3 regions of the Vibrio tasmaniensis genome follow, and region 1 is predicted to be linked to each of the others. Evidence: riboswitches for the same ligand, from Rfam matches in the RefSeq annotation. Region 1 holds a riboswitch; each other region holds the start of a gene.
The links. Region 1 has a riboswitch for thiamine pyrophosphate ahead of thiB (thiamine ABC transporter substrate binding subunit). Riboswitches for the same ligand answer to the same signal wherever they lie in the genome.
Positions count from the first base shown of each region.

Region 2: linked by a shared signal. The riboswitch ahead of thiD (bifunctional hydroxymethylpyrimidine kinase/phosphomethylpyrimidine kinase) and the one ahead of thiB (thiamine ABC transporter substrate binding subunit) in region 1 are both predicted to bind thiamine pyrophosphate.
Region 3: linked by a shared signal. The riboswitch ahead of thiC (phosphomethylpyrimidine synthase ThiC) and the one ahead of thiB (thiamine ABC transporter substrate binding subunit) in region 1 are both predicted to bind thiamine pyrophosphate.

Region 1 covers NZ_AP025510.1:373,262-380,945, reverse strand. The annotation lists gene pmbA (metalloprotease PmbA) at 1-490, opposite strand, end outside; gene yjgA (ribosome biogenesis factor YjgA) at 609-1,133, shown strand; gene thiQ (thiamine ABC transporter ATP-binding protein) at 1,295-1,999, opposite strand; gene thiP (thiamine/thiamine pyrophosphate ABC transporter permease ThiP) at 1,999-3,612, opposite strand; gene thiB (thiamine ABC transporter substrate binding subunit) at 3,739-4,731, opposite strand; TPP riboswitch at 4,785-4,904, opposite strand; gene OCV44_RS01765 (flavin prenyltransferase UbiX) at 4,948-5,571, opposite strand; gene mpl (UDP-N-acetylmuramate:L-alanyl-gamma-D-glutamyl-meso-diaminopimelate ligase) at 5,610-6,968, opposite strand; gene fbp (class 1 fructose-bisphosphatase) at 7,238-7,684, shown strand, end outside.
Region 2 covers NZ_AP025511.1:1,093,893-1,101,576, reverse strand. The annotation lists gene thiM (hydroxyethylthiazole kinase) at 119-904, opposite strand; gene tenA (thiaminase II) at 976-1,644, opposite strand; gene OCV44_RS19135 (ABC transporter substrate-binding protein) at 1,653-2,609, opposite strand; gene OCV44_RS19130 (ABC transporter permease) at 2,743-3,558, opposite strand; gene OCV44_RS19125 (ABC transporter ATP-binding protein) at 3,551-4,309, opposite strand; gene thiD (bifunctional hydroxymethylpyrimidine kinase/phosphomethylpyrimidine kinase) at 4,299-5,207, opposite strand; TPP riboswitch at 5,304-5,415, opposite strand; gene OCV44_RS19115 (DMT family transporter) at 5,514-6,431, opposite strand; gene OCV44_RS19110 (helix-turn-helix domain-containing protein) at 6,517-7,245, opposite strand; gene OCV44_RS19105 (DUF2999 family protein) at 7,493-7,684, opposite strand, start outside.
Region 3 covers NZ_AP025510.1:27,252-34,935, forward strand. The annotation lists rRNA gene OCV44_RS00120 (23S ribosomal RNA) at 1-980, shown strand, start outside; rRNA gene rrf (5S ribosomal RNA) at 1,081-1,196, shown strand; tRNA gene OCV44_RS00130 (tRNA-Asp) at 1,264-1,340, shown strand; tRNA gene OCV44_RS00135 (tRNA-Trp) at 1,401-1,477, shown strand; one part of gene OCV44_RS00140 (IS630 family transposase) at 1,581-2,156, opposite strand; one part of gene OCV44_RS00140 (IS630 family transposase) at 2,158-2,616, opposite strand; gene OCV44_RS00145 (multicopper oxidase family protein) at 2,981-4,363, shown strand; gene crcB (fluoride efflux transporter CrcB) at 4,464-4,847, shown strand; TPP riboswitch at 4,910-5,008, shown strand; gene thiC (phosphomethylpyrimidine synthase ThiC) at 5,139-7,088, shown strand; gene OCV44_RS00160 (thiamine phosphate synthase) at 7,088-7,684, shown strand, end outside.

The DNA.
Region 1 (7,684 bases):
CATAATGGCTGTCGTAGCTTGCGCCATCACTTTGTTTGATCTTGTCGCTGTAAGCGAGTGCTTGTCTTTCAGCAGCAATCGCAATCTCAGCGGCATAGTCTGGATTCGGCTCATCAGGGTGAAAAAGATCCAAATCAGGAATTTCTTTCACCATATATTCTTTAGGTGCTGGACCTGCAAACGGGTCTTCAGAAGTGTACTGAGCGATATCAAGCGCAGCCGCTACTGTTTGAGCAATGGCCTTCTCACTCAGATCTGATGTAGATGCGCTGCCTTTTTTCTGGCCGCGGTAAACAGTAATACCTAGAGCACCATCACTATTAAATTCAACGTTTTCCACTTCACACATACGTGTTGAAACACTTAAACCCGTTGACTTAGTAATAGCAACCTCAGCTGCGTCTGCACTCACTGATGCCATATCCAACGCTTTAGCTACTGCGGCTTCTAGCTCAACTCGTTGTTGGGCGACTTGCTGTTTTACATCCATATCTATTCTAATTTTTTAGGTCAATATTACGTAGGATAACAAGAATTTCGCTTTCTCCCCAAGATTCTTGCTAAAATAGGCAATATATTCGTTTGAGATAGTGACATAGGCAGAAAAGATGGCTCGCAAAAACCAAAAAGCCCCATGGGAACCAGAAGAAGAAATCATCTGGGTAAGTAAGACAGAAATGAAAACGGACATGGACGCCCTGCAAAAGCTGGGAGAAGAGCTTGTTGACCTAAAGCCTTCTGTATTAGACAAATTTCCGCTGTCTGAAGATTTGGCACAAGCGATTAAAGATGCACAACGCTTTAAAAATGAAGCGAAGCGCCGTCAACTTCAATACATTGGTAAAGTAATGCGCAGTGTCGATCCAGAGCCAATTCAAGCGGCTTTAGATAAGATTCGCAACAAACACTCTCAAGCAACAGTTGAACTACACAAACTAGAACAACTGCGTGATCGTGTGGTTGCAGAAGGCGATGCGGCCATTTCAGACGTTATGGAAATGTACCCTGAAGCAGACCGTCAACGTCTTCGTCAGCTCGCTCGTCAAGCTAACAAAGAGAAAGCGGCCAATAAACCGGCTAAGTCTTCTCGTGAGATCTTCCAAATCTTAAAAGAGCTAAAGCTAGGCGACTAATCTTCGCCGTCCTTTAGTCAAAAAGATAATAAAAGACCTAGCGCATGCTAGGTCTTTTTGTTTTTGAGGCACTTGATATCAAGAAGCAATCAATATCAATAAGCACTCAATATCAATAAGTACTCCAATATTAAGAAGTACTCACAGGAGTGAGAAAATCATCATTCACCCGCTTTAACAAACGAGCTTAATTCTTGCTGTGGATGATCAGCCGTCAGTGTCTCTATCGAGTCTGCAACCAACACCTTCCCTAGCGCTACAAAAACAAACTTATTTGCGATACTGCGTGCATCACCTAAGTGGTGAGTCACCATCAACACCGTAATGTTTCGCTCTGCGGCTAATCGCCTAACAAGGTTAAGCATTTCCTCACGAAGCAAAGGGTCAAGCGCAGAGAAAGGTTCATCAAGCAACCAAATATCATGAGGCTGAACAAAACAACGCGCTAACGCGACACGCTGACGTTGACCGCCCGATAAGTGCTCCGGCAATCTATCCAAATACTCCGCGACCCCAACTTGTGCAGCGGCCTGTTCGACTTCGTGCTTTTGGGTTACCGTAAGCTTTAACCCCGGATGCAAGCCTAAGCCAATATTTTCACGTACGGTGAGATGAGCAAACAGATTATGTTCTTGGAACAACATCGCTAACGGACGCTGATGTGCATCCTTGCCAATCAGTGATTGTCCTGCCACCGAAATCTCTCCCGATGTAGGCTCAATAAACCCAGCAACCAGTGCCAACAGCGTTGATTTCCCTGCGCCACTTGGCCCCATCAATGCAACAATGTCGCCCTGCTCTGCTTGAAAATCAAAACTAAACAACTCTTGGTGATAGTGGTACTCCACATCTTTCATCACTAACATCATCGGTCCCTTAACCCTTTAGTGTCGAGATTTGATCTTCGAGTAAATAAAAATTCAATAAAACTAAAACTGCCCACACTCAGCAACAGTAAACTCACAGAAACCACCGCAGCGGCCTCCATTTGATAGCTGCCTAACAATTGAAATAGGTACAAAGGCAGCGTTCTAAAATCTTGGCTACCAAACAAAGCAATCGCGCTTAAGTCACCCATAGCTAGCATAAAGCTAATCGAGAAGGCTTGTGCCATCGGTTTGCGCAGCGCTCTCCACTCCACCAGCCTAAAACGCGTGAAACCTGTCATTCCCAAACTTGCGCACACATACTGATACTGCTGAGACAAATGCAACATAGGTTGAGCCAAGGTTTTAATTACGTAAGGCAGCGCCATTAAACTGTTCACTGCAATCACGATAAAGAAAGCTAAGCTGAACACATCGGTGAATGAACGCAGTAATAAGAAGAGGCCCGTACTGATCACAAGCCCGGGAGTGACTAAGATAATGGTGCCAATCAGCTCGATTTTATCGGCTCGAAAATTCTTGTTCTGTAAACGCCATGCTCGACTAGTCAGCAGTATGGCGATACCAATACCAACAGCGATAACACTCGCTAAGGACGCCACTCGAACCGAGGTCATCAACGCCGCCCAAAACGGCTCACTGCTGAGTACAGTCAGTGCTTGCGAGTTAATACCATTGACAATAACCATAGCTAATGGCGGTAATACCAGCATTGAGACGATGATGATCCAAAAACTATCCCAAGCTTTTGACCACCAGCTGTCCTTAACCAAATATTTATCTTCTGACAGCTGACTGGCCGTCACGGAAATAGGCTTAGACAGGCGTTGAATACTCACTGCTAGCACACCACACAGCAGCATTTGCCATATCGCGAGTAAAGCGCCAGCCTGCAGGTCAAAGTCGAATTTAATTGCCTGATAAATAGCGAGTTCGATAGTGGTTGATTTTGGTCCACCGCCTAGTGCCATCACGGTAGCAAAGCTGGTAAAACACAGCATGAAGACTAAACCACACACATGTGGCAGTTGCTGTCTTAAGCGAGGCCATTCAACCCATCTGAATTTGTTCCAATGACTCATACCCAAATGAGCACACAACTTATGCTGCTCGGCAGGTACGGTATCTAAAGCTTGTAAAAGTAAACGGCTGGCATAAGGCAGGTTAAAGAAGACATGTGCGAGCAAAATACCATTCAACCCATAAATCGAGAATGGCAGTTTAATATCGAAGTTCGCCAGAAATTTAGCTAACCAACCACTGTTACCATAAATAGCTAGCAAACCAAATACGCCAACTAATACGGGTAAAACCAGGGTCGAAGCAAACAGTCTTAACAACAAGGCCCGTCCAAAAAATTGTCTGCGACACAGCGCATGAGCAATAGGTATAGCAAAGCCAACACTCAGTACCATTGAAAGTGTCGCTTGATAGAAACTGAATTTCGTTACATGCCAATAGTAAGGATCGGACCATACTTGGCTGATATCAAGAGAAGGGGCATTGCTTAGCAATGCCCCAACTGCTGAAACCACGAAGGCGGTAATGAGTATCGCAACCCAAACCCCGACCTTAGGTGTTTTCTTTATCATAAATTGATTTTTTACCGTAAATGGTTCACTCCAAACATAACAAATGAACCTTTAAATACAGAAAGCTCGTTTTTTAAAAGTACGTTAGAAAACTCATTTTCTTAATATAGTAAGTTAAATCGTAAGTTAAAAAGTAAGCGCACTCTGCCATTCACGAATCCAAGGCTTACGCTTCTCGGCGATCTCTTCTGGTGTAAAGCTTAGCGCTTTCTGAGGAACCGTAAGTTGCTCGAACCCTTTTGGTAGCTCAACATCGGTCACTGGGTACATCCAGTTGCCCGTTGGCATCGCTGATTGGAACTCGTCACTTAGGATAAATGCCATAAACTCATCAGCCAGTTTTTCGTTCTTGCTGCCTTTGACCTTAGCTGCCACTTCGACTTGAGTGTAATGACCTTCTTCAAAGCTTGCTGCTGCGTACTTAGAATCACTTTCTGCAATGATGTGGTAAGCAGGAGAAGTCGTGTAAGACAAGACTAAGTCCGACTCACCCTTTAAGAACATAGAGTAAGCTTCAGACCAACCTTTAGTCACAGTCACCGTTTTCTGAGCAAGCTTCTTCCATGCTGCAGTTGCTTCATCACCGTAAACCGACTTCATCCATAGCATCATGCCTTGGCCTGGTGTTGATGTACGTGGATCTTGATAGATAACCTTAAGATCGTCACGTTGCTCAACCAGTTCTTTCAGGCTCTTTGGCGGGTTTGCTAGCTTCTCTTTGTTATAGATAAACGCAAAGTAACCAAAATCATAAGGAACAAAGGTACTGTCGTTCCAACCGTTAGGAAGCGTCACAGATGATGTATCAACACTGTGCTCAGCCAATAAGCCCGTCGATTTCGCTTCAGCCATGAGATTATTATCTAGGCCTAAGATGATGTCAGCTTTGCTGTTGCCACCTTCAAGACGTAAGCGGTTTAGAATAGACACACCATCTTCTAACGCGACAAAATTCACATCACAACCACACTTTTCTTCGAATGCTTTTTCAACGGCAGGACGAGGGCCCCAATCCGCAGCAAAAGAGTCGTAAGTGTAAACCGTTAAGGTGTTGTCTGCTGCGAAGGCAGAAAAAGAGATGGCTGTAGTAACAGCAAGAGTTGTTAATGTTAATTTCACTGGACGCTCTCCATGGTCTGAGCGGCACAGGTTTGAGGGAGGAGAACGGTAGAGGTTGTTCCTAACTCAATTCCTACGCCAGCATTATCTGGTTCAGGTTTACGGGTCCCAAGCGTCTGCTTGATCTCAGCTCGCATTCATTATTTGAATGGTTCGCGCCCCGATGAGTGTTCAGGATTGTAATTTGATTTTTAACAATAAGCCATCAAGTTTGGATCAATTACGTTGATCGTAACCCCAACGTGGCACTAAACCTTGCTCGATACCAAGGTGATCGAGAATACGTGCCACCATAAAGTCGATCAGATCTTCAATCGACTTAGGTTGATGATAAAACCCCGGAGCTGCAGGCATAATCGTCACGCCCATGGTAGAAAGCTTATGCATATTTTCTAAATGGAGCGTGGAAAATGGCGTCTCACGAACCACTAACAACAGCTGGCCTCGTTCTTTCATAACCACGTCTGCTGCGCGCTCGATCAGATTATCTGATAGGCCATGAGCAATTGATGCCAAGCTTCCCGCAGAACATGGACACACCACCATCTGCTTCGGTGCTGCTGAACCAGAAGCAACCGGTGAGAACCAATCATCTTTGCCACACACCACTAGCTTTTCTGGGTCGCAACCTAAATGCTTAACCAAAGCTTGTTTCGCAGCATCTGGCCCAGCAGGTAACTTAAGTTCATGCTCGGTCGCCAACACCACTCGCGCTGCCGACGATATCAGCAAGTAGACCTGATAATCGGCGGCCAAAAGGCATTCAAGTAAACGCAGGCCATAAGGCGCACCGGATGCGCCAGTGAAAGCAAGAGTTATCGCTTTATCGTGTTTTGTCATGTTCTCAATTACTTCAAATTATAAGGTCGTAGATGGCGTTAGCCTTTGAGTGCCAATCCATCCAACAATTTTTGGTGAATGCCACCAAAGCCACCATTACTCATTACCAATATTTGGTCACCCGCTTGTGCCTCTGAGACAATTTTAGCAACGAATGCATCCATGTCATCACCCACATGTGCCGGCTGGTGACAAGCATCCGCGACATCTTGTACCGACCAATCAATGTTATCGGGTTGGAATAAGTAGGTAGAATCCGCCAGCTTCAACGAATCAGCCAAGGTTTCTTTGTGTACACCGCGCTTCATTGTGGCAGAACGAGGTTCTAAAACGGCAATGATTTTCTTCGTGTCGACCTTATTACGTAAACCGCCTAGCGTAAGTTCAATTGCCGTTGGGTGATGAGCAAAATCGTCATAAACAGAAACACCAGCTACCTCGCCTTTAAACTCCAAACGACGTTTAGTATTAATAAAGGTAGTCAACGATTCACAAGCGAGATCAGGTGTTACACCCACGTGTCGTGCTGCGGCAATCGCCATCAAAGCATTGTTTACGTTGTGGTCGCCCACTAAATCCCAGTTTACGGTTCCAACACATTCATTTTGGAAGTAAACCTCAAATTGAGAGCCATCTTTAACTCGCTTCTTAGCATCCCAATCGCCTTGCTCGCCACTCGATTCAGTTTCACTCCAGCAACCGCGATCTAGAACATCTTCAATAGCCGTATCTTGTTTAGGAGAAAAAATGCGGCCATTACCAGGCACAGTGCGCACTAAGTGGTGGAACTGACGCTTAATCGCCTCAAGATCATCGAAGATATCAGCATGATCGAACTCTAGGTTATTCATCACTAAGGTTCTTGGGTGGTAATGAACGAACTTAGACCGTTTGTCGAAAAAAGCACTGTCGTATTCGTCAGCCTCTACCACAAAGAACATGCTTTCACCAAGGCGAGCTGAAATACCAAAGTTACCCAATACCCCACCAACCAAAAAGCCCGGTGCATAGCCACAGTCTTCTAAGATCCAAGCCAGCATGCTCGATGTCGTTGTCTTGCCATGCGTTCCCGATACCGCCAGAACCCAACGGTCATGCAGTAAGAACTCTTGCAACCACTGCGGCCCTGAGGTGTATCTAAGATTGTTATCCAATACATACTCAACACACGGGTTGCCACGGCTCATCGCATTACCAATGACCACTAAGTCAGGTCTTGGTTCTAATTGGCTCGGGTCAAACCCTTCAATAATTTCAATTCCTTGAGATTCCAACAAGGTACTCATTGGTGGGTAAACATTCGCGTCACTACCGGTAACCTTGTGACCTAATTGACGAGCCAATACCGCAGCACCTCCCATGAAGGTGCCACAAATTCCTAAGATATGAATATGCATAAATTGCTTCCAAACGCTTGGCTAAATGAACCATGTCTAAATCAAACTACTGCACTCATTATCATTAAATGAAGATTAAAAGCGAGTAGCAATGCAAAACAAATTTAGTCGACATAGTAAGTGAGATCTGCGTCGCTTAGTTCATTACCATTAAAAAGATCTAACCTTTAGAATTTAACTAGGCGTCTAGGTGAATAAAGCCCGAATAAGAGGCGAATCCTATTGTGCTCAAATTCCCCCTAATATTGAGAGAAGTTTAAGGAAATAACATGTCTGAGATGCGCACCCTTGGTGAGTTCATTGTTGAGAAACAGAGTGACTTCCCCCATGCAAGCGGTGATCTTTCATCCCTTTTGTCATCAATTCGTCTTGCTGCGAAAATTGTTAACCGTGAAATCAACAAAGCAGGCCTTGTCGACATTACTGGCGCTGTTGGTACAGACAACGTTCAAGGTGAAGAGCAACAAAAGCTAGACCTTTACGCGAACGACAAATTTAAAGCGGCTCTAGAAGCTCGTGACCAAGTTTGTGGTGTTGCAAGTGAAGAAGAAGACGAAGCTGTCGCCTTCAATAAAGAGCTCAACAAAAACGCAAAATACGTCGTTCTGATGGACCCACTTGATGGTTCTTCAAACATCGATGTCAATGTTTCTGTTGGGACAATCTTCTCTATCTACCGTCGAGTATCGCCTGTTGGAACCCCACCAACACAAGAA
Region 2 (7,684 bases), on a different replicon from region 1:
GTCATAAATAAAAGGCCCCCGACACATATGTGTCGGGGGCCTTCTTTACGTTAACAGCTATAAAATAAGAGCTTTAAGTTACGAGCTATTAGTTTAGAACTTAGAATTTTGTTTGAATCTACTGAATCTTCAGACGTCGAATCAGAGTCTCTTCATCTAATTGATAAAGTTCATCAAGCAGGTTCATTTGCAAGCTACCCGGGCCGCGTGAGTTTTCAGCAGCAATTTCACCAACCACACCCAACACAGCCGCAGCAGCCAAACCACTTTCATCACCAACAGCAGCAAATGCGCCCGTCAATGCCGTTAAGGTACAACCCATGCCCGTCACATACGGCATCATTGAGTGACCATTGTTTAACGTCACCACGCTGTCTTTCGTAACAACGTAATCCGTCTCACCAGAAATCACCACATTCGCGCCGTATTCAGCCACTAAGCATTGCGCTGCGCCTAATGCTGCATCACTGCTATCTAGCGCATCAACGCCTTTGCTCTGTGCTTGCTCACCCGCTAACGCGATAATCTCAGACGCGTTACCACGAATGATCAACTTGTCGGCTAAGCGTGCGATTTCACGAGAAGTCTCGGTACGCAGCGTACTTGCGCCACAACCCACAGGATCAAGCACCACAACCTTGTTGTTCGCGTTCGCTTGCTCAACAGCAAAACACATTCTTGGCGTCCAAACACTGTCGAGCGTGCCAATGTTGATCACAAGCGCGCCAGAGAAAGACATCATCTCAGCCAGTTCTTGCTGCGAGTGCGCCATGATAGGCGAAGCGCCAATCGCCAATAACGCATTGGCCGTATTGTTCATCACGACGTAGTTGGTGATGTTCACAACCAGTGGTTTTTGCTCTCGTACTGCGCGCAACGATTGGATGATTTGTTCAGTTAGCATGGATAAATCCTTATTCGTGAAAGTCGGTTTTAAGCCGCTGCAGGTTGGCTAGCGACAAGGTTTAGCCGTGATTAGTCATTAAGTGCATTCAGCCCTTGCTGCCAAAAAGCCACTTCCATACGCGTTGCGGTTTTAAAGATATGAACGATGTTTTGACCGCGCTCGCTGTTGATATCAATTTCAGCCAGTAGCTGATTGAAATACTCTGCGCCAGTTTCCACGCCAGACTGGAACTCTTCTCCGCCGTAAAGCTGCAGCCAGCTCGCGTATGGGTTGCCTTCCAATACAGTATCACTGCTTTCTAACAGCGCTTTACCGATAACAGCGTAACCGATTGAACACGGAGCCAGTGCCGCATATAAGTCGACAAGATCACCTGTCATACCCGCATCTAGAACGTAGCGCGTGTAAGCAACTGTGCCGAAGTCTTCAGGTTCATTTTCTAAATCCGATTCGGTTAAACCCCACTGACCACAGTAAGTCACGTGGTGAGAGATTTCAGAATCTAGCAGAGCATGAACACTTGGCAGTGCACGGCGCATATCAGCCAGTGTCTTTGCCTTGTAAATTGCCAATGCATAAGCACGGGCATACTGCTTTAAAAACAAAAAATCTTGCTTCAAGTAATGCAGAAAACACGGCTGAGCAAGTGTGCCGTTTGCCAGCGTTTTAACAAAATCATGCTCGGTGTAGTCTTGCCAATCTTGCTGACAAGCTTGGATTAAGTCTTGGTATTTCATGAGATTCCTTAGTCAAAAGTCGGTACGTAATCTGCGGCTTTTGGTAGTGATTTGATGATGCCTTTGTCGAACATGAACTGCGCGTAATCGTCGTAACGCTTCATATCTACAGCAGAAGGGCGAAGTGCAAAACGAGTCAATGTGTCGTTCCATGCGCGTTGGTTAAGCTCGTTGTTCAACGTATCTGGTGAATACGCCACAAACTCACTCCACGAATCTTGCGGGTGGTTCACAATGTAAGTGGTTGCTTGCTCAAGTGCTTTGTTGAACGCTTTGATTGCTTCGTCGTCGTGTTTCTTTGCGTTCGCAACAAAGATAAGCTCATCGTAAGCAGGCACACCGTGCTCTTCTGGGAAGAATGCCTTCGCTTTAAAGCCTTCAAGGGCTAACTGGTTAGTTTCGAAGTTACGTAAGCCACCCCAAATTGCGTCTACCTTGCCCGATGCCAATGAAGACGACAGTGCCCAGCCGACATTGATGGTTTGCACGTCGGTAAATGCAACATTTTCCTGAGCTAACATGGTGCCGATCGTCGCTTCTTCGTTGCCCGCAATCGCGATACCGATCTTCTTGCCTTTCAGATCCGCTAGTGAATCGTTCTTGCCATTATCTAAAACCATCAACGTATTCAGTGGTGTCGCAATAAGGGTTGATGCACGAACCAGAGGCAAACCTGCTGCCACATCCATAGTTAGGCTTGGTTGGTAGGTTACCGCTAAATCGACCTTACCTGCCGCAACCAATTTTGCTGGTGTGCTTGGGTCTGCTGGCTCTTGAATTTCAATGTTTAAGCCTTGGTCAGCAAAGTAGCCTCGCTCTTGAGCAATCACAATTGGGCCGTGGTTCGGGTTCACAAACCAATCCAACATCAGTGTCAGTTTCTTTTGTTCAGAATCCGCCAATGCATGACCTGAAACTAGCGAAGCAAGCAGTGCCACAGCACCTAATAATTTTGTGTTTTTCACAGTTAAACCTTTCCTTTTGAATACTATTCTTATGTATAGAACTTAAGTTGAGCAATATTGCGTTAGTAGAATTTATGTTTAAATAAATAAGTGGGGCTAAAATTTCTCGAACGAAATGTTATTGAGCGAGCCATCACTGGTTTTCCCAAGGGATAGCTTTTTTAAGTAATTTATCGGTGACGAAGTAGAGCGAAATAGACAGCACCGCCAAGATGAATAAGGCAGCAAACATCTCATCAATGATCATGCGTGCGTTGGCTTGCAGCATTAGGTAACCTAGCCCCTCACTCGAACCCACCCACTCGCCGACGACTGCGCCAATTGGGGCAATCACCACAGCGACACGAATGCCAGACGCCAGTGTTGGCAATGCAGCAGGCAATTGGATATAACGGAGCAATTGCCATTTCGATGCGCCCATCGTTTTGGCAAGATCAAGATAACCAGTCGGTGTATTACGTAGGCCGTCGTAACAACAAGTGGTCACGGGGAAGAAGATAATGATCGCCGCCATCACCACTTTTGACGGGATGCCATAACCCAGCCACAGCATCAATACTGGCGCAATCGCAAACACAGGGATGGCTTGGCTAGCAATTAAGATAGGCAACAACCAGCGTTTCAGCGGTTCGAACATCAACATCTGTAGGGCGAAAAATAGCCCCATAGACAAACCGAATAACAGACCAAGTAAGATCTCCTGCGCAGTCACCCAAGTGTGTTTGAGTAACACATCGTAGCGTTCAATTAGCTTGATGAAGACTTCTGCGGGAGCTGGCAGAATGAAGCTTGGCATCTCGAAGATAACCACCACCAGTTGCCATAAACCGAGAATCACGGCGCTGCTGATCAGCAAACGCATAACGGGATTCATCTGACGAGGGCGCTTAGTCGTGATCTGTGTGTTAGTTGAACGAGCCACAGCTTCGCTTCGCGTTAGATCATTCATAATCACGCTCCAACTGATCTAAGATCGCTTGTTGTAACTCAGCACATTCACCATCTAGCACTCGCGGCGTTGACGTGTGAGGCACAGATAAAGAATGAGCACTCGCAGGCGTGCCTTGCAACACATACAAGTTATCCGCCAAACGCACCGCTTCTTGTGGATCATGAGTGATCAACACAACGGTTTTATCTCTTAACAGTTCACACGCTAAGGTCTGTAACTTGTGTCTTGTTACCGCATCCAGCGCAGAGAAAGGTTCGTCCATCAGCACAACAGGTTTGTCTTGCATTAAGGTGCGAGCCAAGGCAACACGCTGGCGCATACCACCAGACAACTGATCCGGCATAGTAGACGCGTGATCAGCCAAACCAACCGCTGCTAACAACTCTAATGCTTGATTAGTTTGTAGTGCTTTATTAGAAGCTGGATTTTGAAAGCGATGACTCAGGCATACATTGTCGATAACCGACAGCCATGGCAGTAACAAATCCTGCTGCGCCATGTAAGCGATGCGATCCGTTAAAGGCAATTCATCAGAGGTTGTCAATGTTCCCTGCCACTCCACCTTGTCGTCCAACAAGCCTGCCAGATAACGCAATACCGTGGTTTTCCCGCAGCCACTTCTACCCAACAATACCGTCCACTTACCTGCGTTTAAGCTAAGCGACAATCCCGATAAGGTTGCGTGCTCGCTGTCGTTATAACGTAAGGAGGCATTGCTGAGTTGAACGCCAACCGTATTAACGGACATTGCCGTGTCCAGCGAAGAAGTGATTTACCGGGCCATGACCTTGACCAACTTGAAGTTCGTCAGCATGGGCAATCGCGCGAGAAATGTATTGTTTACCGAGGTCAACAGCCTCTGAAAGCGTGTTGCCTTGAGCCAAGAAAGAAGCAATGGCAGAAGAGAGCGTACAACCCGTGCCATGGGTGTTTTTGGTAGGAAAACGTTTAGCGCTAATCAGAGCAGATGTGGTTGGCAGAATCAGTAAGTCGTTACTGTTCTCATCTTTCTCTAAGTGACCGCCTTTTAGCAGGACAGCTTTAACACCCAGTGCGCGTAAGTCTTCAATCATGCCCTGCATTTCGGCTTCGCTTTCAGGTACTGGCTTGCCTGTTAACGCCGCGCCTTCTGGCAAGTTAGGCGTAATGATGTCTGCGAGTGGAATCAGCTCTTGTTTTAGCGTGGTGATAGCCGAGTTTTCTAACAGCAGATCACCACTTGTCGCGACCATTACAGGGTCAATCACAAGGTGTTTAGGTCGATATTGCTTAATTTTGTCTGCAACGACTTTGATGATTTGCGAATCAGCCAACATACCAACTTTTACTGCCACGATATTGAGATCAGTAAAAACCGCATCTAACTGGCTAGCGACATGGTCGAGTGGAATAGGAAAAATGGCTGACACGCCTTGCGTGTTCTGGGAAGTGATAGCGGTAATCACAGAACAAGCAAAACTACCGGTAGCAGACATGGCTTTAATATCAGCTTGGATACCTGCACCGCCGCCACTGTCAGAACCCGCGATGGTTAAAACAATCGGAGTATTCGTGCGGATCGTGTCTTCAGCAGAGTGCTGCTGAGTTGAGGATTTTGGAGTTGAGGCTTTTGGCGTTAAATCTTTTGAAATAGAACTGTGTGTCATTGTCGCTCCTACTATCTTACAAGACGTAGGAGAACGAACACTGATCGAAGGAGAAGTCGCATTAGGCTCATGAAAGTTTTCATGGGTGCAGACGTAGATCGAGTGCTTATAGTTCCCTACGCCAGTGTTAACTGAATCAGGTTCAACGGGTCTCGATTAACGATCTCAGCAAACACCAAATAAGGTATGTGCCCCCCGACTATTGATAGCGATAGTAACAGCACTCTCACAACTGAGATACTGATTTTATTCAATTATAAGAATTACACATGAAAAAATTTCAATTAGACTCAACAAAACAAATACTTATAACGTTCCTTTAGATGGCTTCGACTGTATAAACAAGCACAAAACAATCAGAGACATACCTAGCCAGCCTGTAAAAGGAATCAGCTCACCGACAACACAGACGGCAAGCACCGCTGCAACTACCGGTTCAAACAGAGTCAGCAGATTGGCACTGCTCGCAGTCACGTGGCGTAAACCAAAACTGAACGCGATATAACCCAAGCATTGTGGGATTAACGTCAGATAACTGATGACGAATACGTTAATCTCCGAGGAAAACAGGTTATCACCAGTAAACCAGAGCGTTGGCAGCAACAACATCGCACCGAGGCCAAAAATACTGCCCATCGCCGCTTGTGACTTAATCCCTTTATCTATCAATGCTTTTGTCGCCCAAGAATAAATGGCGTAACACAAACCAGCGACCAGACCTAAGCCAATGCCCAATAGCTTTAGATCCTCACCGGATTCATTCGCCGATGAAGCTTCTGAAAACACCAACAGCCCAATACCTACCACACCAATCGCAAAGCTTGTAAGCCAACGTAGGTTGATATTATTCTTTTTGCTAATCAGACACTCTAACAATGCGGAAAAGAAAGGTGCGGTAGCAATCGAAACCACGGTGCCAATCGCCACACCTGATAATTTCATTGAGGAATAGAAAGCTAAAGGATAGACCGCCAAAGCCAAAGCGCTCACTGCCAACAGCTTCTTGTTCTGCAAAAGTTTGTCGAAAGCGAATAGGATTTTTCGATACGCCAAGCCCGCTTGCATTAGACCACCGACGCCCATAGAGAAAGCACCAATCGCTAATGGGCTTAGATCAGGAGCAAAACTTGCAGCGGTGCCTGTCGTGCCCCATAAAATAGAAGCAAACAAGATGGCTAAAGTGCCCGTTTGGAATTCGTTAACGCGATTGATGGCAAGATTCATTTCTATTACCCAATTTTCAGTTCTGAAATAGATAATAGTGAAGATTGATATAAGTTAGTTTGCCGAAAGGACGCTATTGTTGTTTCTAAAGACTGTCTTTCATTGAGCCTAGAAACGCCCTTGGAGACATGCCAAAGTGCTGAGAGAAGCGACGACTGAAAGCAGACACATCACTATAGCCCACATTTTCAGCAATCAATTGAACCGGTAAATCGGTATGAGTTAACAAGGCTTGGGCTTTCTCCATACGATAGCGAGTGATGTATTTAAGCGCACTGATCCCCAGGCACTCTTTGAAGCGTTTTTTGAATTGAGTGGGACTCAAACAGGCTGTTTCTGCAAGTTGAGATATAGAGAGAGGTTGGGCGTAATTATCCGCTATCAATCTTTGTACCGCACGGATTCTTGGGTCGATGCTCTTGCTCACTTGTTGTTGCTCTAACAGCAATGCAAACACATCCAAAACTGATGACTCAATGCCACTATCGACCTGATATTCCAGCTGCTTCTCAACAAACAGCAAGAAGCTCATCAAAGGTGGTGTGATCGTGAAAACCGAGAGCTCATGCTCTAACAAGTGCTGCGGTAACTCCGCCATATCCGCGACAATAAACCGCGCGGCTTCATCCGCTTTAAACGCATGCGCTGTGGTTACCGGAATCACCACACATTCGCCCACGGCCACTTTGCCGACATACCCCACCATTTCGATATTAATACTGCCTTGGATCGGCAATACCAATTGATGATGGTCATCATGAGCATGGGTATTAAATTGCTTGGTGTAAGATCGAATGCTTAAGCTAGGTTTCATGAGCAACGCCGGAATTCAGTTTATTGAAACATGAGTGTTAAAACGAAATTACATGATTTAAGCGAGGGAGTCACATCGGGCTAGTGCTTTTGTCGTCTCCCCTGTCTAGCCTGTTCTAAGTCGGATCAAAAAAGCCGTTTAAGTATTGATACTCAAACGACTTTTTATTGGAGTCTAATTCGCGATCTCAAGAACAGTTAACCGAATCGGCTATCACTCCCTAACAAAATCGCTCATTCAGACTCTACTATTTTTGAAGTTGCTCTTTAGCGGCTTCAACCTTAGAAAAATCTAGGCCAAGCTCTTCAACTGCTTCTTTGATTAGCGCAGGGTTTTGCATTACCTGACCCATCAGCATTTGAAGCTTATCTTGTGGTAAACCAAGTTGGCTGATTGTCGCCATTGCTGCAAGAGGGTTCTCGGTCAACGTCTTGAATAT
Region 3 (7,684 bases), 350 kb from region 1:
TAAGGTAGCGAAATTCCTTGTCGGGTAAGTTCCGACCTGCACGAATGGCGTAATGATGGCCACGCTGTCTCCACCCGAGACTCAGTGAAATTGAAATCGCTGTGAAGATGCAGTGTACCCGCGGCTAGACGGAAAGACCCCGTGAACCTTTACTACAGCTTGGCACTGAACATTGAACCTACATGTGTAGGATAGGTGGGAGACTATGAAACCGCGTCGCTAGATGTGGTGGAGTCGTCCTTGAAATACCACCCTTGTAGTTTTGATGTTCTAACGTTGGTCCCTGAATCGGGATTACGGACAGTGCCTGGTGGGTAGTTTGACTGGGGCGGTCTCCTCCCAAAGAGTAACGGAGGAGCACGAAGGTGGGCTAAACACGGTTGGACATCGTGTGGTTAGTGCAATGGCATAAGCCCGCTTGACTGCGAGAATGACAATTCGAGCAGGTGCGAAAGCAGGTCATAGTGATCCGGTGGTTCTGAATGGAAGGGCCATCGCTCAACGGATAAAAGGTACTCCGGGGATAACAGGCTGATACCGCCCAAGAGTTCATATCGACGGCGGTGTTTGGCACCTCGATGTCGGCTCATCACATCCTGGGGCTGAAGTCGGTCCCAAGGGTATGGCTGTTCGCCATTTAAAGTGGTACGCGAGCTGGGTTTAGAACGTCGTGAGACAGTTCGGTCCCTATCTGCCGTGGGCGTTGGAAAATTGAAAGGGGCTGCTCCTAGTACGAGAGGACCGGAGTGGACGAACCTCTGGTGTTCGGGTTGTCATGCCAATGGCATTGCCCGGTAGCTAAGTTCGGAATCGATAACCGCTGAAAGCATCTAAGCGGGAAGCGAGCCTTGAGATGAGTTTTCCCTGGCACTATAAGTGTCCTAAAGGGTTGTCGTAGACTACGACGTTGATAGGCAGGGTGTGTAAGTGCTGCGAGGCATTGAGCTAACCTGTACTAATTGCCCGTGAGGCTTAACCATACAACACCCAAGGGGTTTTGTGGACTCAATAGAAAGACCAGACCTTGAATGCGTTTGAAGAGAAATACTTTTAAATAAGCTTTCCGAATTTTAAAATTTGCTTGGCGACCATAGCATTGTGGACCCACCTGATTCCATGCCGAACTCAGAAGTGAAACACAATAGCGCCGATGGTAGTGTGGGGCTTCCCCATGTGAGAGTAGGACATCGCCAGGCTTTAAATTAAATCTTTAGGTTGACCGACCTGGAGATATGGACGCTCACTTAGTGAGTTGACCACTGCGGAGTGGTAGTTCAGTTGGTTAGAATACCGGCCTGTCACGCCGGGGGTCGCGGGTTCGAGTCCCGTCCACTCCGCCACTTATTCGATAACCTCGCCTAGTGCGAGGTTTTTTCGAATCTGAAGTAGTAAAAAGTTTTAGGGGTGTAGCTCCAATTGGCAGAGCAGCGGATTCCAAATCCGCGTGTTGGGAGTTCGAATCTCTCCACCCCTGCCATATTTAAGGCTCTAGCAGAAATGCTAGAGCCTTTTTGCTTTCTGAATCTAATGTACACGATTAGCAGAGCAGCGGATTCCCCGACTTATACCAATCCGGAAAATTAACTGATCAGGTTTATCCAATCCCTTCTGCTCATTTTTGTGACACGATCTTTGCACTCAAGAAATTCATTCCAAGCGCGACAAACCTTGGAAACAATGTCGTTATAATCAGTGAAACTTTGATTCGCTAGATAATGTTGTCGCAACCAACTCCAAACTTGCTCTATAGGGTTAAGCTCTGGCGAGTAGGGAGGAAGCTTAATAGTACTGACGTTATTAAACTCTCTCGCAATATCATCGGTATGCCAGCCTGCACCATCCATTATAACGACAGCATGACGTCCTTTTTCAGTAGCTTTAGATATCTGCTCTAAGTGATTTGTCATTATGTCCTTGTTAACCCAAGGAACCACTATGGCTTCGCCAATTCCTCTTTCAGGGCATACCGAACCAAACAAATAAGCGTATTCAAATTGCTGTTGTTTTACCACGCGAGGCCTCGTTCCACGAGTCGCCCAAAGACGTGTCGTTGTGTTCTGTTGGCCAAACCTAGCTTCGTCTTGAAACCAGACATCAACACTCTCTAGCCCAATATGGCCGGGGATCTTAAGGATCGTTTCTATTTTGAATTTTTTTAAAATCGTCTTGGATTTGCTGTGATTGTTTAGGGTGTTTGGAGCGAGAAGTTATCCAAGAGAAGCCCATGTGGTCGAGGAGATAATAGATAGAATTAGGGTGGTAGTATTTATCAAAGTTTTTCACGATGTAGTCATGTATATCGCTCCCGACAAGGCGCCCGCCTGAAGGGGACTCTGCTTCTTTCTTAATGAATGCACTGAGTTGTTTTCGTTGTTCTGCATTGAGGTATGCAGGTCTGCCTGTGCGAGGTTTTTCTTGAAGCCCTTCCAATCCTTCTTCAAGAAATACTTGAACCCATTTGTTTACACTAGTTCGACTGACTTTAAGGTATTTGGCAATTTGAGTGCGCGAGTGACCTTCTTTGAAGTGGGCAAGTGCTAGCAAGCGAACCTTCATTTGAATGGTTTTTTGTTGGCTTGCTAGCTTTTTAAAATCAGTATTATTAAGGCTATCCATGGCGATTTTCTGTAAGAGTTCGACGGCCTTAATTAGATCATATTTTTACTTTAATTGGTATTACTAGCTTCTACTTATTAATGGTTTCACTTAATTCTTCTAATTTAGATATGCTGATATTAGAACTATAACGCTTCCTTAATATCTGAATAGCTAGTCGAAGAGGGAGGTCTTTGGGCTTTCTATATTTGGGATATTTCAACGATTATTTGTTACTTTGGATGATATTTGACCTTAAAAAGGTAAGTACTCACTTATCCCAGCCTCTTTTATAAACAATCAACAGCACAATCCCCACTTCTTTATGAGAATTATTCTCAATATTTTGTTACATTTTGGTCGTTATTACTAAAAGGCAACAAATATGGATATTTCCCGTCGTAAGTTTATTCAATCATCCCTCGCTATATCTGCACTAACAGTCCTACCTGCTTGTTCAATGAAGCGGTCTGTTGATGAACAAGGAAAGTATGTTTATGACTTAACTGCTGAACCTTCAATGGCTGAGTTAGTCGCGGGATTTGACACCAATGTTTTAGCCTTTAATGGTCAGATTCCGGCTCCGACGATTCGATGTCGACAGGATGAAAAGGTCACAATTCGTTTTACGAATAAGTTATCAGAACCGACGACTATCCATTGGCATGGTTTAAGAATTCCTATCGAAATGGATGGAGTTCCCTTCTTAAGTCAGCCACCGATCATGCCAGGTGAAACATTCATTTATGAGTTTACGCCGCCAGATGCTGGCACATTTTGGTATCACCCACATATGAATAGCGTTAAACAACTTGGTATGGGTTTGGTTGGGCTAATTATCGTAGAAGAAAGTACTCCAGTGCAGTTTGACGAAGAACATGCATTGATGCTGAAGCATTGGCATATCGATCAAAAGGGTCAATGGAAAGACTTAATGATTCCCCGACTCAGTGCTCGTATGGGCACTCCTGGTGAGTGGAGTAGCGTTAATGGAGTTCATGAACCTGTATACCAGTTGAAGCAGTATGCAGCGACTAGACTGCGTATTGCTAATGTCGATAATACGATCACTTATCCTATTGCTATCGAAGGGGCTGAGGCATGGGTGATTGCCATCGATGGTAACCCTGTGAAAAAGCCTTACAAACTGACTCAACATAAAATCGGCCCAGGGATGCGCGTGGATATTGGACTGATCGCTCCTAAAACTGGTGAGCGAGTTAACGTTCTCCAAATGAAGGGACGTTTCCCATTTTCTTTGTGTGAATTTGAAGTCGTAGATTCAGCATTTACTCAAAAGCGAGTGTTGCCATTATTACCATTGAATCCAGTACCTAACCTAGATCTTGCTAATGCTGAAGAGATCGATTTTGTGTTCGAGTGGGAAGGCGCGGTATCACCAGTATCTAAAGATGGGAAGTCGATGCCTAAATTTTGGCTTACTAATAAAAGAGCATGGGAGGGGATGAGCAAAGACAGTATCCCTGAACCGTTGGCGACTTTAGATTTAGGTAAGACTTACATATTCGATCTTAAGAACGTCACTCAGTATCATCACCCGATTCATATTCACGGTCATACATTCACTGTATTGGAACTTGATGGTAAAAAAATTGAAGAACCTTTCCATACCGATACAGTGCTACTTGGAAGAAACGGCCGAGCTAAAGCGGCATTTGTTGCAGACAACCCAGGACGTTGGATGTATCACTGTCATGTTATAGAACACATGAAAACGGGTTTAATGGGATATATCGAAGTTAAGTGACACCTGTAACGTTTAATATTTGCGCATGCATTCTTAGTTTCTACCCTCGCTTTTATCGGCGGTAAAGCTAGAATATAGGGACTATTGTTTGGGAGGATTCATGGGTCAGTTATCTATTTTAGGTTTTATTGCCATTGGTGGCGCATTTGGTGCTTGTTCGCGCTATTTGATTTCAGAGTTATGTGTAGTGATGCTAGGGCGTGGCTTTCCTTATGGTACGCTGACTGTTAACGTGATTGGCTCTTTAATTATGGGATTACTCATCGCAGCGTTTGAGAATGAGATGGTTGCGACAGAACCATGGAGACAGATCATCGGTCTTGGTTTCCTTGGAGCATTGACTACATTTTCTACATTTTCGATGGATAACGTGCTTCTTATGCAGCAGGGTGCTTTCTTTAAGATGGGACTCAATGTGCTACTCAACGTGGTTCTCAGCATCTCTGCAGCATGGATCGGTTTCCAACTTCTGATAAAGTCTTAAAACTTTCTTACGGTTTGTTAACAACTCGGCTTGGTTTATCCAAGCCGTTTTTATATACTCGGTAATACTTGTCGGAGTGCCATATGGCTGAGACCGTTAACTCGGGATCCGTTGAACCTGATCAGGCTAATACCTGCGAAGGGAACAAGAGTAGATATCTAACTAGAATCCTTCTAGAGATCTATCTCCAGATCACAACTGCATTTTCTTGCTGTGATCCCTCTTGTAGCATCTAATCCGTCAAGCATTTTTATCCCTATAAATAATGGCTAAAAGCCAAGGAAAAATGCTATGTCGAGTCGTAAACAAGCAAGACTGGAAGCGAAGAATTTCATTGATTCTTTATCCGTACAACCTTATCCAAATTCAAAAAAAGCTTATATCCAAGGATCTCGCGAGGACATTCAAGTCCCTGTACGAGAAATATCACTCGCTGATAGCCTTGTTGGTGGTACCAAAAAAGAGCCTGTATTCGAACCTAATGTACCCATTCAAGTTTACGATACCTCAGGTGTTTACACTGACCCTACACATCAAATAGACCTGTATAGCGGCCTTCCTAAGTTGCGTGAGCAATGGATTGATGAGCGTGGTGATACGGAACTGTTAGATGATGTAAGCTCTGTTTACACTAAAGAGCGTTTAGAAGATGAAACTCTAGACGACCTTCGTTACGGCAATCTACCTAGAATTCGTCGCGCGACTGGCGGTCAATGTGTTACTCAGCTGCATTATGCTCGTCAGGGGATTATCACTCCTGAGATGGAGTACATTGCGATACGTGAGAACATGGGACGCCAGAAGTTTGCTGATGAGCAGCTGAACCATCAACACCCTGGCCATAACTTTGGCGCCAACCTACCTAAAGAAATTACCCCTGAGTTCGTACGTAAAGAGGTTGCTGAAGGCCGAGCTATTATTCCTTCAAACATCAACCATCCAGAATCAGAACCGATGATTATCGGCCGAAACTTCTTAGTGAAGGTGAACGCCAATATCGGTAACTCTTCAGTAAGCTCTTCGATTGAAGAAGAAGTTGAGAAATTAGTATGGTCAACTCGTTGGGGTGGCGATACCGTGATGGACCTTTCCACCGGCCGCAATATCCACGAGACTCGCGAATGGATCTTGCGTAATAGTCCGGTGCCAATTGGTACGGTTCCTATGTATCAAGCGCTTGAAAAAGTGAACGGCGTTGCGGAAGACCTTAACTGGGAAGTAATGCGTGATACTTTGATCGAGCAAGCAGAGCAGGGTGTTGATTACTTCACTATCCACGCAGGCTTACTGCTTCGTTACGTACCAATGACCGCTAAGCGTGTGACTGGTATTGTCTCTCGTGGCGGCTCCATCATTGCGAAGTGGTGCCTTGCTCATCACCAAGAAAGTTTCCTTTATACCCACTTCCGTGAGATCTGTGAGATCTGTGCGAAGTACGATGTAGCTCTGTCATTGGGTGATGGTCTACGCCCGGGTTCGATTGCTGATGCCAATGATGAGGCTCAATTCTCGGAGTTACGTACTCTAGGTGAGTTAACTAAGGTTGCTTGGGAATACGACGTGCAGGTGATCATTGAAGGCCCTGGACATGTGCCAATGCACTTAATTAAAGAGAATATGGACGAGCAGTTAGAGCACTGCCATGAAGCACCTTTCTATACTTTAGGTCCATTGACTACTGATATTGCCCCTGGTTATGACCATATTACCTCTGGTATTGGCGCGGCCATGATTGGTTGGTACGGCTGTGCAATGCTCTGTTATGTCACACCTAAAGAGCACCTAGGCTTACCAAATAAAGAAGATGTGAAGACTGGCCTGATTACATACAAGCTAGCAGCACACGCAGCGGATCTTGCTAAAGGACACCCGGGCGCACAAATTCGAGATAATGCACTCTCAAAGGCACGTTTTGAATTCCGTTGGGAAGACCAATTCAATCTAGCTTTAGATCCTGAAACCGCGCGTTCATTCCATGATGAAACTCTGCCACAAGAATCCGGTAAGGTTGCTCACTTCTGCTCAATGTGTGGACCTAAATTCTGCTCGATGAAGATCTCTCAGGAAGTCCGAGAGTATGCGAAAGATACCGAACAAGTGGCTGCTGATCAGGCTATTGAAATTAAGATGTTGGATAACCCGTTGGAAGGGATGCGTCAGAAATCACAAGAGTTCCGTGATACTGGCTCTGAACTTTACCACCCAGCTGTGGGCGTAAAAGAAGCTCAATTAGAGGAATAATGACAGTGAAGATTCTCATCCCATCTCAAGACATCGAGTTAACGGGGGAGGTTCAAAACTGTCTATTGGTTGCTAAGCGACAAGGCTTGGCAACCGGTGCAGTTGAGTTGGGTGTAAGCCCAACTCAATACTTCTCTGTTGTTGATATTCAGCAGACGTTATCTATCGGCTTTGCTCATGATCTTGATTCATTAGCGGAGTGTAAGTTAGCGGAACTGAACCATGTTGTTGATTACAGTAATTCAGTTGCACTAACTGACGTTTGTGGCGCCTTTACACAATATCCAAACACTATCTATATTGGTGTCTCAGATGATTCATCTGTAATGGATATCTGGTCTCACCTAGATGCTAATCGTGTCATCAAGAGTGAAACTACAGCTCATCAAGAATTAGATAGTCGTGGTCATTTTGCTTGGTTGCTTACTTTGTTGGCGCTGGAATTCCCATTAGAAGACGCACTAGTTTTAGCTCGCGCTGCATCGAATGTTTCACGTGGAACATGGCCAGCACATTATCAAGACTTTCCTATCCCTGTTCTTGAAGATCAACGATTGGACATAAGCGTTGGTTGGACTAACCAAGGGACATCTCTT